Regions from separate parts of the Centipeda dianae genome, predicted to be linked through region 1. Evidence: riboswitches for the same ligand, from Rfam matches in the RefSeq annotation. Region 1 holds a riboswitch; each other region holds the start of a gene.
The links. A riboswitch is a leader RNA that binds a small molecule or an ion and turns the genes downstream of it on or off. The one in region 1 is predicted to bind molybdenum cofactor.
Positions count from the first base shown of each region.

Region 1 (3,275 bases):
CGCGGGGCATAAGCGCGGCGCGTCCGTCACGATGATTCTCTCGGGAATGCTCGTGAGCGCGTTTTTCTCCTCGCTCGTGGCACTCTTAAAATTCACCGCCGACCCGCAGGAGAAGCTGCCGCAGATCGTCTACTGGCTCATGGGCTCGCTCGCAAGTGTCAAGTTCGATGGGCTGCTGCTCATCCTGCCCGCGTATCTTGCGGCACTGACGCTGCTGTTCCTCTATCGTTGGCGCATCAACATCCTCAGCATGGGCGAGCAGGAGGCACAGTCGATGGGCGTTGCCGTCCGACGTGACCGCGCCATCATCATTCTTGCCGCGACGCTTGTCACGGCACTTGTTGTGAGTATTTCGGGCATTATCGGCTGGGTCGGCATCGTCATCCCGCATCTCGCGCGCATGATCGTCGGCCCCGACTTTCGGCGGCTGATGCCCGTGTCCGCATCGCTCGGCATTGTCTATCTGCTTGTGATCGACGACCTCTGCCGCACACTGACGGCACTTGAGATTCCGATTGGTGTCATTACGGGCATCGTGAGTATTCCGATCTTCATTTACTTCATCCTGAGAAAGAAGGTGCGCTGGTGAGACTGGACGTAGAGCAGTTGGGCTTTTCCTATGATGCACAGCGCACGATCTTGGAGAATGTGACATTCTCCCTCGCGGGCACGGGGATCTACTGCATTCTTGGAAAGAACGGCACTGGCAAGAGCACCCTGCTGAAATGTATCGTGGGCGAGCACGGTGGCACGGGGCGCGTGCTCCTCGATGGGAAGGAGCGCAGCGCGTACGGACAGCGGGAACTCGCGCGAAAGATCGCCTACATCCCGCAGAATCACACGCCGACCTTTCCCTTCCGCGTGCTCGATGTCGTCATGATGGGGCGCACGGCGCACATGCGCTACTTCGGTTCGCCCGGGACGCGCGAGGCGGAGATCGCCCTGCATCATCTGCGTTTTCTCGGCATCGCTCATCTCGCGGAGCAGCCCTATACGAACATCTCGGGCGGCGAGCGCCAGCTCGTCCTGCTCGCGGCGGCACTTACGCAAAGCCCTGCGTTTCTTATCCTCGACGAGCCGACGGCGCACCTCGACTTCGGCAACGCGCACCGCTTCCTCGATCTCGTCCTGCGTCTCCACGCGCAGGGCATTGGCATCCTGATGACGACGCACTTTCCAGATCATGCGCTTTATCTTGCTGCGGAAACACTTATCTTAAAAGATAAGACTCTCTGGAAGCACGGCGCGGCGGCGGAGGTTATCGACGAGGCGGGTATGACCGCACTCTACGGGCTGCCTGTGCACATCGGACAGATCGGCACGCGCACGGTCTGTGTCGGCGGGGATATTGGTGTGTAAGTTGTAAAATAAATTGACGCAAAAGAGTAGGCGTACGCTTGTGTGGAGGCAATGAAAACGGGCATCGGATGCTGCGCAGATTTCTTCCCATATAAGACAGCAAACGATATGTATGCCCCGATGATATAATTTGCCCAAATTTAACGAGGTCTTGCGCCAATTAAACTTGCAATTTGCCGCGCTCCATATCGGAGTAATTTATCCTTGCATTTCTCTAATGTTTTTACTATACTGTCGTCAAATACATATTGTTCCAAGCAATCATCGCTGTGTACTGTTCGTATATGTGGTGGTTGCCGGAGCTTCGGCTCCCGAGTCAGCTCGGAAACGAACTGGCTTTCCGTGCTTGAGAAGGAATATCTGCGACAGATGGATGTCATCTGCCTGTTTTTGTGTGTCGTAGGCACGTCCTTCAAGGGCGTGTCTTTTTTATGTATAGGAGGATGTTTTGCGATGCGTTGGAAAAAAGAATTGCTTGTCTTTGGGTTGATGTCGGCTGTGGCTTTGAACGTTGTCGGCTGTGGGGGGACAGCGGAGCAGCCTTCGAGCAGTACGACAGCATCCTCGCCGGTGGCTGCAGAGACGGAGAACCTGACGGGGCAGGTGCTGCGCATCTACTGTGGTGCGGGGATGCAGAAGCCGTTCCAGAAGATTGCGGATGCGTTTCGGGAAAAGACCGGCTGCGATGTGCAGGTAACCTATGCGAATGCAGCGCAGATCCAGACGCAGATCAAGACATCGCAGGAAGGCGATTTCTTTATCGCGGGCTCTGAGCAGGAGGTAAAGCCGGTGCAGGAATCCGTGAAGGAGAGCAAGCCGCTCGTCCGACACATTCCCGTTCTGGCAGTCAGCAAGGGGAATCCGAAGGGGATCGACAGCCTGAAGTCCCTGACGAGAGGGGATGTCCGCGTGGTGATGGGCGATGCCCAATCGACGGCAATCGGAAAGCTGTCCGAAAAGGCGTTTCAGGATGCGGGGATCAAGGAGGCGCTGAATATCACGTCGACCACGACGACGGCACCCCAGATGGCGACGCTCCTCTCCATGCAGGAGGCGGATGCCGCAATTCTTTGGAAGGAGAACTGCGGGGATGGCGTGGACATTGTTTCGACGGATGATCTGAAACCGTACATCAAGACGATTCCGGCGGCGCGTCTGAAGTTCCGGTCCGACAATCGGGCGGCGGATGCTTTTTCGACGTTCTTGGATAGTGACGAAGCCCATGAAATCTGGAAATCGTTCGGCTATGAACTTGCCTCATGAGAAAATCGGGGGTTGATCCGTTCCTGCTGCTCTGTCTTTTCATAACGCTGTTGGTGTTTGCACTCATTGGCGGCAATATTTCCATTATCCTGTTGGATGGCCTGCGGACGCTGCCGCAGCATCTTTCGGATGCGGAGAACCAATTCGCGCTGATGCTCAGTGTGCGGTGCGCCAGTATTTCCACGGTGCTCTGTTTTCTCCTTGCCGTTCCGACGGCGTATATGCTCACGCGGGAGCAGCTGCCGTGCAGGCGTGTGGTCGAGGTGATCTTGGAGCTGACGATGTCCCTGCCGTACATTGTGTTGGGGCTTAGTCTGCTGATTCTGTTTTCGTCGCCGCTCGGCAAGGAACTGAAGGCGGCGGGGCTGCCGGTGGTATTTGATACCAACGGGATCATCATGGCGCAGCTTGTTGTGAATCTCCCGTTTGCGATCAAGCTCTGTGTAATGGCACTGCAGGGGGTGGATCATAAGATGGAGTTGGTGGCGGGGCTGCTCGGCGCATCGCCGTGGCAGCGATTCCGAACGATCCTGCTGCCGCTGTGCCGCAACGCCTTGATCGGCTCTCTGGTGCTGATCTGGTCGCGTGCGTTGGGCGAGTTCGGTGCGACACTGATGTTGGTGGGGGTGACGCGGATGAAAACGGAGACGCTG
Region 1 covers NZ_CP128650.1:2,104,086-2,107,360, reverse strand. The annotation lists gene QU667_RS10240 (FecCD family ABC transporter permease) at 1-589, shown strand, start outside; gene QU667_RS10235 (ABC transporter ATP-binding protein) at 586-1,359, shown strand; molybdenum cofactor riboswitch at 1,599-1,732, shown strand; gene QU667_RS10230 (molybdate ABC transporter substrate-binding protein) at 1,813-2,622, shown strand; gene QU667_RS10225 (ABC transporter permease) at 2,619-3,275, shown strand, end outside.

Region 2 (3,275 bases), 650 kb from region 1:
GTCCGAACGCACGCAGCTTGCTGTCGATGACAGGTGTAAAGGTGTCCTTGATCCGCCCGTGAAAGACCTCCGAGCCCGTCGTCACAACGCCGACCTTCATCGTTCGATAGGGCAGAATGCGCAGCAGCGACTCCGAGCCCGCCGTCTCGCGCACCTTTTCCATAATACTCTTGTCAATGACGAGCGGGATCACCCGCATCCCCGCGAGCTTCGTCCCCGCCTTCACAGGAAAATGCTGTGCGATCGTCGCGATCATCACATCCGTGATGTCATTCACCGCATCGAGAGCTTCCTCGCGTACCTCGAACACCCCCGCCACCGTCGAGGTCAGCTCGATCTTGCCTTCCTTCGGCTCGCTCGCCGTCATATATTCACTTTGACAGACATCGCGCAGAATTGCCGCAGCGTCGTTCTCGTGCAGCATATTTTCATTGTCTTCCCAGACGTAGATATGCTCCTTGCCGATGCGCAGCAGTACCTCCACATCCTCTGCACGGATCACATCGCCCTTGCGGAAGCGTGCCCCCTTGCGCTCCCCGCGCACAATCTCCGTAATATCGTGGCAGAGTACCATCCCCACTGCGTCCTGAACACGAACTTCCCGCATAGTCCCCCTCCGCTGCATTGACAGCATATTCAAAAACATATCATGTTCAATACATATCCACGATCACATTCAAATGATTTTCACAACAAACAAATCCATTTCTAAAAATCATTCTCATTTATATATTCTTCTTATTGATTATACCACACAAAATAGATTTTCTCTATGGTTTTTCGTAAATGAGAAAGGTTTTTTACCCCCATAGTCCCACTCTTGAACAGAAGATTACAGGAAGATCTGACGGACTTCATTTTATCGGCGATTCCTAGGGGCAACCGATTGATTTTCAATGCAAGTTACGCTATGATGAAAGCATTCGGTAGGGAAGGAGGAAGGTATATGCCGAATACAGGACTGACGCATTTTGACGAGGGCGGCGCTGCGATCATGGTCGATGTCAGTGGAAAGGAGAAGACGCACCGCGAGGCGATCGCAAGCGGGCGCATCTACGTGAGTGACGCGGTCTACGCCGCCATCGAGGGCGGCACGGCAGCGAAGGGCGACGTGCTCGGCGTTGCACGCATCGCGGGCATCATGGCGGCAAAACGCACATCGGACACAATCCCGCTCTGTCACCCGCTGCCGCTCGCCAAGTGTACGCTCGACTTCGCGCTTGAGGAGATCCCACGCCGTGCCGTTCGCGCATCTGCCGCCGTAAAAGTCACGGGCGAGACAGGTGTCGAGATGGAGGCACTGCACGCCGTGAGCGTTGCACTGCTCACGATCTACGATATGTGCAAGGCAATCGACAAGCGCATGGAGATCGGGGACATTCATCTTGAGCGCAAGTCCGGTGGTAAGAGCGGCACATTCGTCCGCTGATGGGGGTCCCTCAACCAACTCCGAGCAAGGATCGTCTAAGGGGAAAGCTACGACACCTTGCCTGACGGATTCCGTCACAGGGTATGCCTAGAAACAGACATACCTACCTATTTTGTAAAGGAGAATACCATCATGAAACTCAGGAATTTACTCACGGCGGGTCTCGCCGCCATGGCACTCTTTACCGCCGGCTGCGTCGGCGGCGGCGACAGCGCGAACAAGATGGAAACGCCGAAGGAAGGTCCTGTCGAGCTGCAGGTCTCGGCGGCGGCAAGCCTCACGGATGCGATGAAGGAACTCGCGACCATGTACGAAAAGGAGCACGGGAACACGAAGCTCGTCTACAACTTCGGCAGCAGCGGAGCACTCCAGCAGGCGATTGAGAACGGCGGCACCGCCGATGTCTTCGTCTCCGCCGCACAGAAGCAGATGAACGCACTCGACGAGAAGAAGCTCCTCGCGGACGGCACGCGCGTCGATCTGCTCATCAACGACGTGGTGCTCATCACGGCGAAGGACAGCAAGCTGAACCTGCCCGACTTCAAGGCAGTGCTTGACCCACAGGTCGCGCACATCGCCCTCGGTGAGCCCAAGGGCGTACCCGTCGGGCAGTACAGCGAGGAGGTCTTTACGAAGCTCGGTATCCTCGACGACGTGAAGGCACGTGCCGTCTACGGCTCGGATGTCCGTCAGGTGCTCGCGTGGGTCGAGACGGGCGATGCGGACTGCGGCGTTGTCTATGCGACCGATGCCGCTATCTCGGACAAGGTGAAGGTCACCGCCGTCGCCCCTGCCGATACGCACAAGCCCATCGTCTACCCCGCCGCTGTTCTCAAAGATGCAAAGAACATGAAGGAAGCAAAGGATTTCCTCGCGTTCCTCCAAACCAATGCGGCGAAAAAGGTCTTTGAGAAGTACGGCTTCAAAGTGAAATAATGACGGACGAAACACTATCCCCGCTCATCATCTCGCTTGAGGTCGCGGGACTTGCGACGGTGATTACATTTTTCCTCGGCATCGCGCTCGCGTACGGCGTGCTGCAGATCCGAAGCCGTTTCGCGGGCACGATTGCCGATGCCGTAATCACCCTGCCGCTCGTCCTGCCGCCGACCGTCGTCGGATTCTTCCTCCTGCTCTTCCTCGGGAAGCGCAGCGCCATTGGGAGCTTTCTCCTGTCGATCGACCTGCCGCTCGTCTTTACGTGGCGCGCGGCGGTCATCGCGGCGGTCATCGTGAGCCTACCGCTCATGTACCGTACGGCACGCGGTGCGTTCGAGGCGATGGATCGAAACATGATCCATGCAGCGCAAACCCTCGGTGTCAGCAACGGACGCATCTTTTGGCAGATCATCCTGCCGAATACGCGCCACGGCATCCTCGCGGGTCTTGTCCTCTCGTTTGCGCGTGCGCTCGGCGAGTTCGGCGCGACCATCATGTTCGCGGGCAACATCCCGGGACACACACAGACCATGTCCACCGCCATCTACGCGGCGGTACAGGCAAACGACTACGACCTCGCCTTTCGCTGGGCAATCGTCATCTCCCTGTTCTCGCTCGTCTTTATCGGGGCGATGAACCTGTACCTCAAACGGGAGGTGCGCTGATGGAGCTGATTGTAAACATCGAAAAGCGGCTGCGTGATTTCACCCTTGCGGCGAATTTCACGCTCACGGATACAACGCTCGCCCTCCTCGGTGCGTCGGGCAGCGGCAAGAGTATGACGCTGCGATGCATCGCGGGGCTCGAACGTCCCGATCGCGGGCAGATCGTCCTCAACGGACGCACGCTCTACGACAGCGAAAAGCGCATCCATCTCCCGCCGCAGGCGCGGAACGTCGGCTATCTC
Region 2 covers NZ_CP128650.1:365,606-368,880, reverse strand. The annotation lists gene QU667_RS01850 (molybdopterin-binding protein) at 1-607, opposite strand, end outside; gene moaC (cyclic pyranopterin monophosphate synthase MoaC) at 947-1,429, shown strand; molybdenum cofactor riboswitch at 1,436-1,568, shown strand; gene modA (molybdate ABC transporter substrate-binding protein) at 1,562-2,365, shown strand; gene modB (molybdate ABC transporter permease subunit) at 2,365-3,033, shown strand; gene QU667_RS01830 (sulfate/molybdate ABC transporter ATP-binding protein) at 3,033-3,275, shown strand, end outside.
Region 2: another riboswitch for molybdenum cofactor. It lies ahead of modA (molybdate ABC transporter substrate-binding protein); the one in region 1 lies ahead of QU667_RS10230 (molybdate ABC transporter substrate-binding protein).

Region 3 (3,275 bases), 250 kb from region 1:
GTACTCGTACCAGCCGTGTTCGACGCTCTCGCTGATGACCTCGGGGTCGGAGACATCCTCCATCTTAAAGTCATAGACCTTCGCCTGCATCACGCCGCCCGCAAAGTTCTCGACGACGCCGTTGCAGCGTACGAGCAGATCCTTGAAAAAGTCGCCGTTCGTTGCGCCTGAGAACGGCTCCTCGGGGAACATCCCGAATCCGAGCACGCGCTCCTTGGCGAGCCCGCCGCCCGAGGTGTAGCCCTTCTGCACATACAGATGCCCGATGGCGAGCACATCCGGCAGATAGTAGTTGTTCATCATGTGGCGTGCGGACTGGATCGAGCGATCCACAATCGCAAGCCGCGCCGTGTTGATCGGTGCGTTGCCGTCCTCCATCGAGATGGAGCAGGGCATACCGCCGAGACAATAGTGCGGGTGCGGGTTCTTGCCGCCAAAGACGACGTGCGGAACGACGAGATCCTTCTGCTTGTCCAGCATTTCAAGATAGTGGGAAATCGCCATGAGATGCACCTCGGGCGGCAGCATCTGATAGTCGGGGTGATCCCACCACTGCGCGGAGAAAATACCGAGCTGGCCGCTCTCCACGATCTTCTGCACCTTCGCCTTGATCGCCGCATAGTAGTCCGCGTTCGAGACGGGGAAGTCGTGCGGATACGCCTCCGTCTCAAGTCCCTGTGGGCCGCGGAAGGGCAGACGGTAGGCCCTGAGCACCGTGTTCTGGAGTGCCGCCGTCGCCGCAGGATCCGCCTTCAGAGCCTCCAACGGGCTGACCCAGTCGAGCGCGTGGAGGTGGTAGAAATGGATGATGTGATCCTGATGGCCGAGGGATGCCGCGATGATGTTGCGGATGTAGTGTGCGTTCTTCGGGATGGTGATGCCGAGCGCATCCTCGACCGCACGCAGACAGCCGAGTGCATGGGAGGACGTGCAGACGCCGCAGATGCGCTGGATGTACGCCCACGCATCGCGCGGGTCGCGGTCGTTCATGACGAGCTCAAGCCCGCGCCATGCCGTTCCGGAGGAGATGGCATCCGTGACCTTGCCCGTCGCCTCATCCACCTGGATCTCGACGCGCAGATGCCCCTCAATGCGCGTAATCGGGTCAACAACAACGTGTTTCATTCATGCACCTGCTTTCCCTCGTTTTCAAGCTGCTTCTCGTGACATTTCTTCTGCACAAGGCTCGCGCCCGCGTGTGCCGCGACACCAACCGCCGTCGCCACGGCAAGCCCCGCACCGACCATATCCACGTCGATGCCGTCATACTCGGGCAGACGTTTCGAGAAGGGCGCATCATCCCAGAAATTCGCATTGCTGCACCCGATGCAGGGCGCACCCGACTGGATCGGGTACGACATTCCTTGGTACCAGCGCAGATTGCCGCAGGAATTGTATGTCTCAGGTCCTCGGCACCCGAGGTGATAGAGGCACCAGCCCGCCTTTGCGCCCGCATCGTCAAAGCGATCGGCAAACATCCCCGCATCGAAGAACGGACGGCGATAGCAGGTGTCGTGGATGCGGTTGCCGTAGAACTGGCGCGGTCTCCCCTCCCCGTCGAGCGGCGGCAGCGTGCCGAAGAGCGCAACGTGCATGACGACCCCCGTCATGACCTCGGGGATCGGCGGGCAGCCGGGCACGGCGATGTAGGGCTTCGCCCCGATGAAGGCACGGATGCCGCGCGACTCGGTCGGGTTCGGCGCAGCCGCCTGGATGCCGCCCGCCGTTGCACACGTGCCGTAGGCAATGACCGCCTTTGCCCCTGCCGCGACGTGCTTCAACGTCTCCATGAAGGGTCTGCCGCCCGACATACAGGTGTAGGCGTGCTCGCCCGCCGCGACCGCACCCTCGACCGCGAGGATGTACTCACCGTGGTACTTCTTGACCGTGGTTTCGAGGTGCTCCTCGAACGGCTCGCCGCAGCCGGCACTGAGGACATGACTGTACTCCAGCGCAATGTTGCTGAGCACCAGATCGGACGCGAGCGGCGCACCCGAGCGGATGAACGACTCATCGCAGCCCGTACACTCGTGCCCGTGCAGCCAGATCACGACCGGCAGCGGCTTCGTCTCCGCCGCCTCGACGACCTTCGTCATCATGTCCGTGCTCAGCCCCATCAGCGACGTGAGCGTCACGCAGCCCTTCAAAAAGCTGCGCCGACTCATGCCCTTTGCGAGATAGGCCTCCCACAAGCTCTCCCTTTTACTCACACGAATCCTCCTAATCTATACACCATTTATAATTGATAATGATTACTCATAGTTATAGAAAATTTTTATAATTATACACCGATTCCTAAAAAAAAGAAATACACTTTTGTGCGGCAGAGAAACTAATTTTACGTTCGTTTTTTCACGCAAAAAGGCTGTCCCCCGTACCCAAGGCACGACAAACAGCCCATGACACAGTCGTATCCACCGCATCTATGCACATCGAAACAGATGCAGACACATCCCGTGATTGGCGATTCTGTCGTTTCCTTTTCAAGGGAGAGACGATGCCTCCCGACGGGAAGGCACGGGCATTTCTGCCCGAACCCTGTGCGCGTCTTGGCCGAGCCGCAGCGCAGGCGCAATATCATAGGCACATGCCCTTAGATATTTTTGCTCGGAAACGGAGAGGAGTTTCCCCCTCTGCTATGGAAGGAAGCACGGATTACGCTTTCTTAATCGTTTGTTAATTCTAACAGATTTTGTGGAAAATGTCAATATACGACATTTATTCTCAGTATGTCCGAGATTTATTTTTCACCTTGTATTTCTTCGCCGCCTTCTTCACGGCGTCACGCTCCTTCTCCGCCATGGTGTTCGGACGGATCTCGGCAGCGTGCCCGTCGCGCTCCGCATCCGTGATCACCGTGTTCGCGCCGTCATAGGCGATGATCTCATAGGTGCGGATCGTGTTCTTTTTGGGGTCGAGCACGCGCCGTTGGAGGGTGTAACGGACGTTTTCGTATGCCTCGTCGTGCATCGCACGCACGAACTGTGCGCTGCCGAGGTCGTTGTAGAGGATGAGCTGCCAGTAGGAAAGTGTGCCGTCCTCGTTCCGCTGCATCCGCGTGCGGTCAAAGAACCACCCGCGCCGCTCGTCGCCCTCGATAAAGACCCAGTCGCCCTCCGCGAGCGTCACGGGTTCGATCGCGGTCGCCGCGCCGTAGGCAGCATTGTCAGATGCCGTGGGAGCAATGCCGATCCCGTGCCCACCGTCCTGCGGTGCGGGCTCTTTTGCAGCAGACTCCTGCGCTGCTGCGCCCTCATGCGCAGGATGCGATGTGC
Region 3 covers NZ_CP128650.1:2,354,790-2,358,064, forward strand. The annotation lists gene QU667_RS11420 (nickel-dependent hydrogenase large subunit) at 1-1,125, opposite strand, end outside; gene QU667_RS11425 (hydrogenase small subunit) at 1,122-2,210, opposite strand; molybdenum cofactor riboswitch at 2,461-2,625, opposite strand; gene QU667_RS11430 (hypothetical protein) at 2,725-3,275, opposite strand, start outside.
Region 3: another riboswitch for molybdenum cofactor. It lies ahead of QU667_RS11425 (hydrogenase small subunit); the one in region 1 lies ahead of QU667_RS10230 (molybdate ABC transporter substrate-binding protein).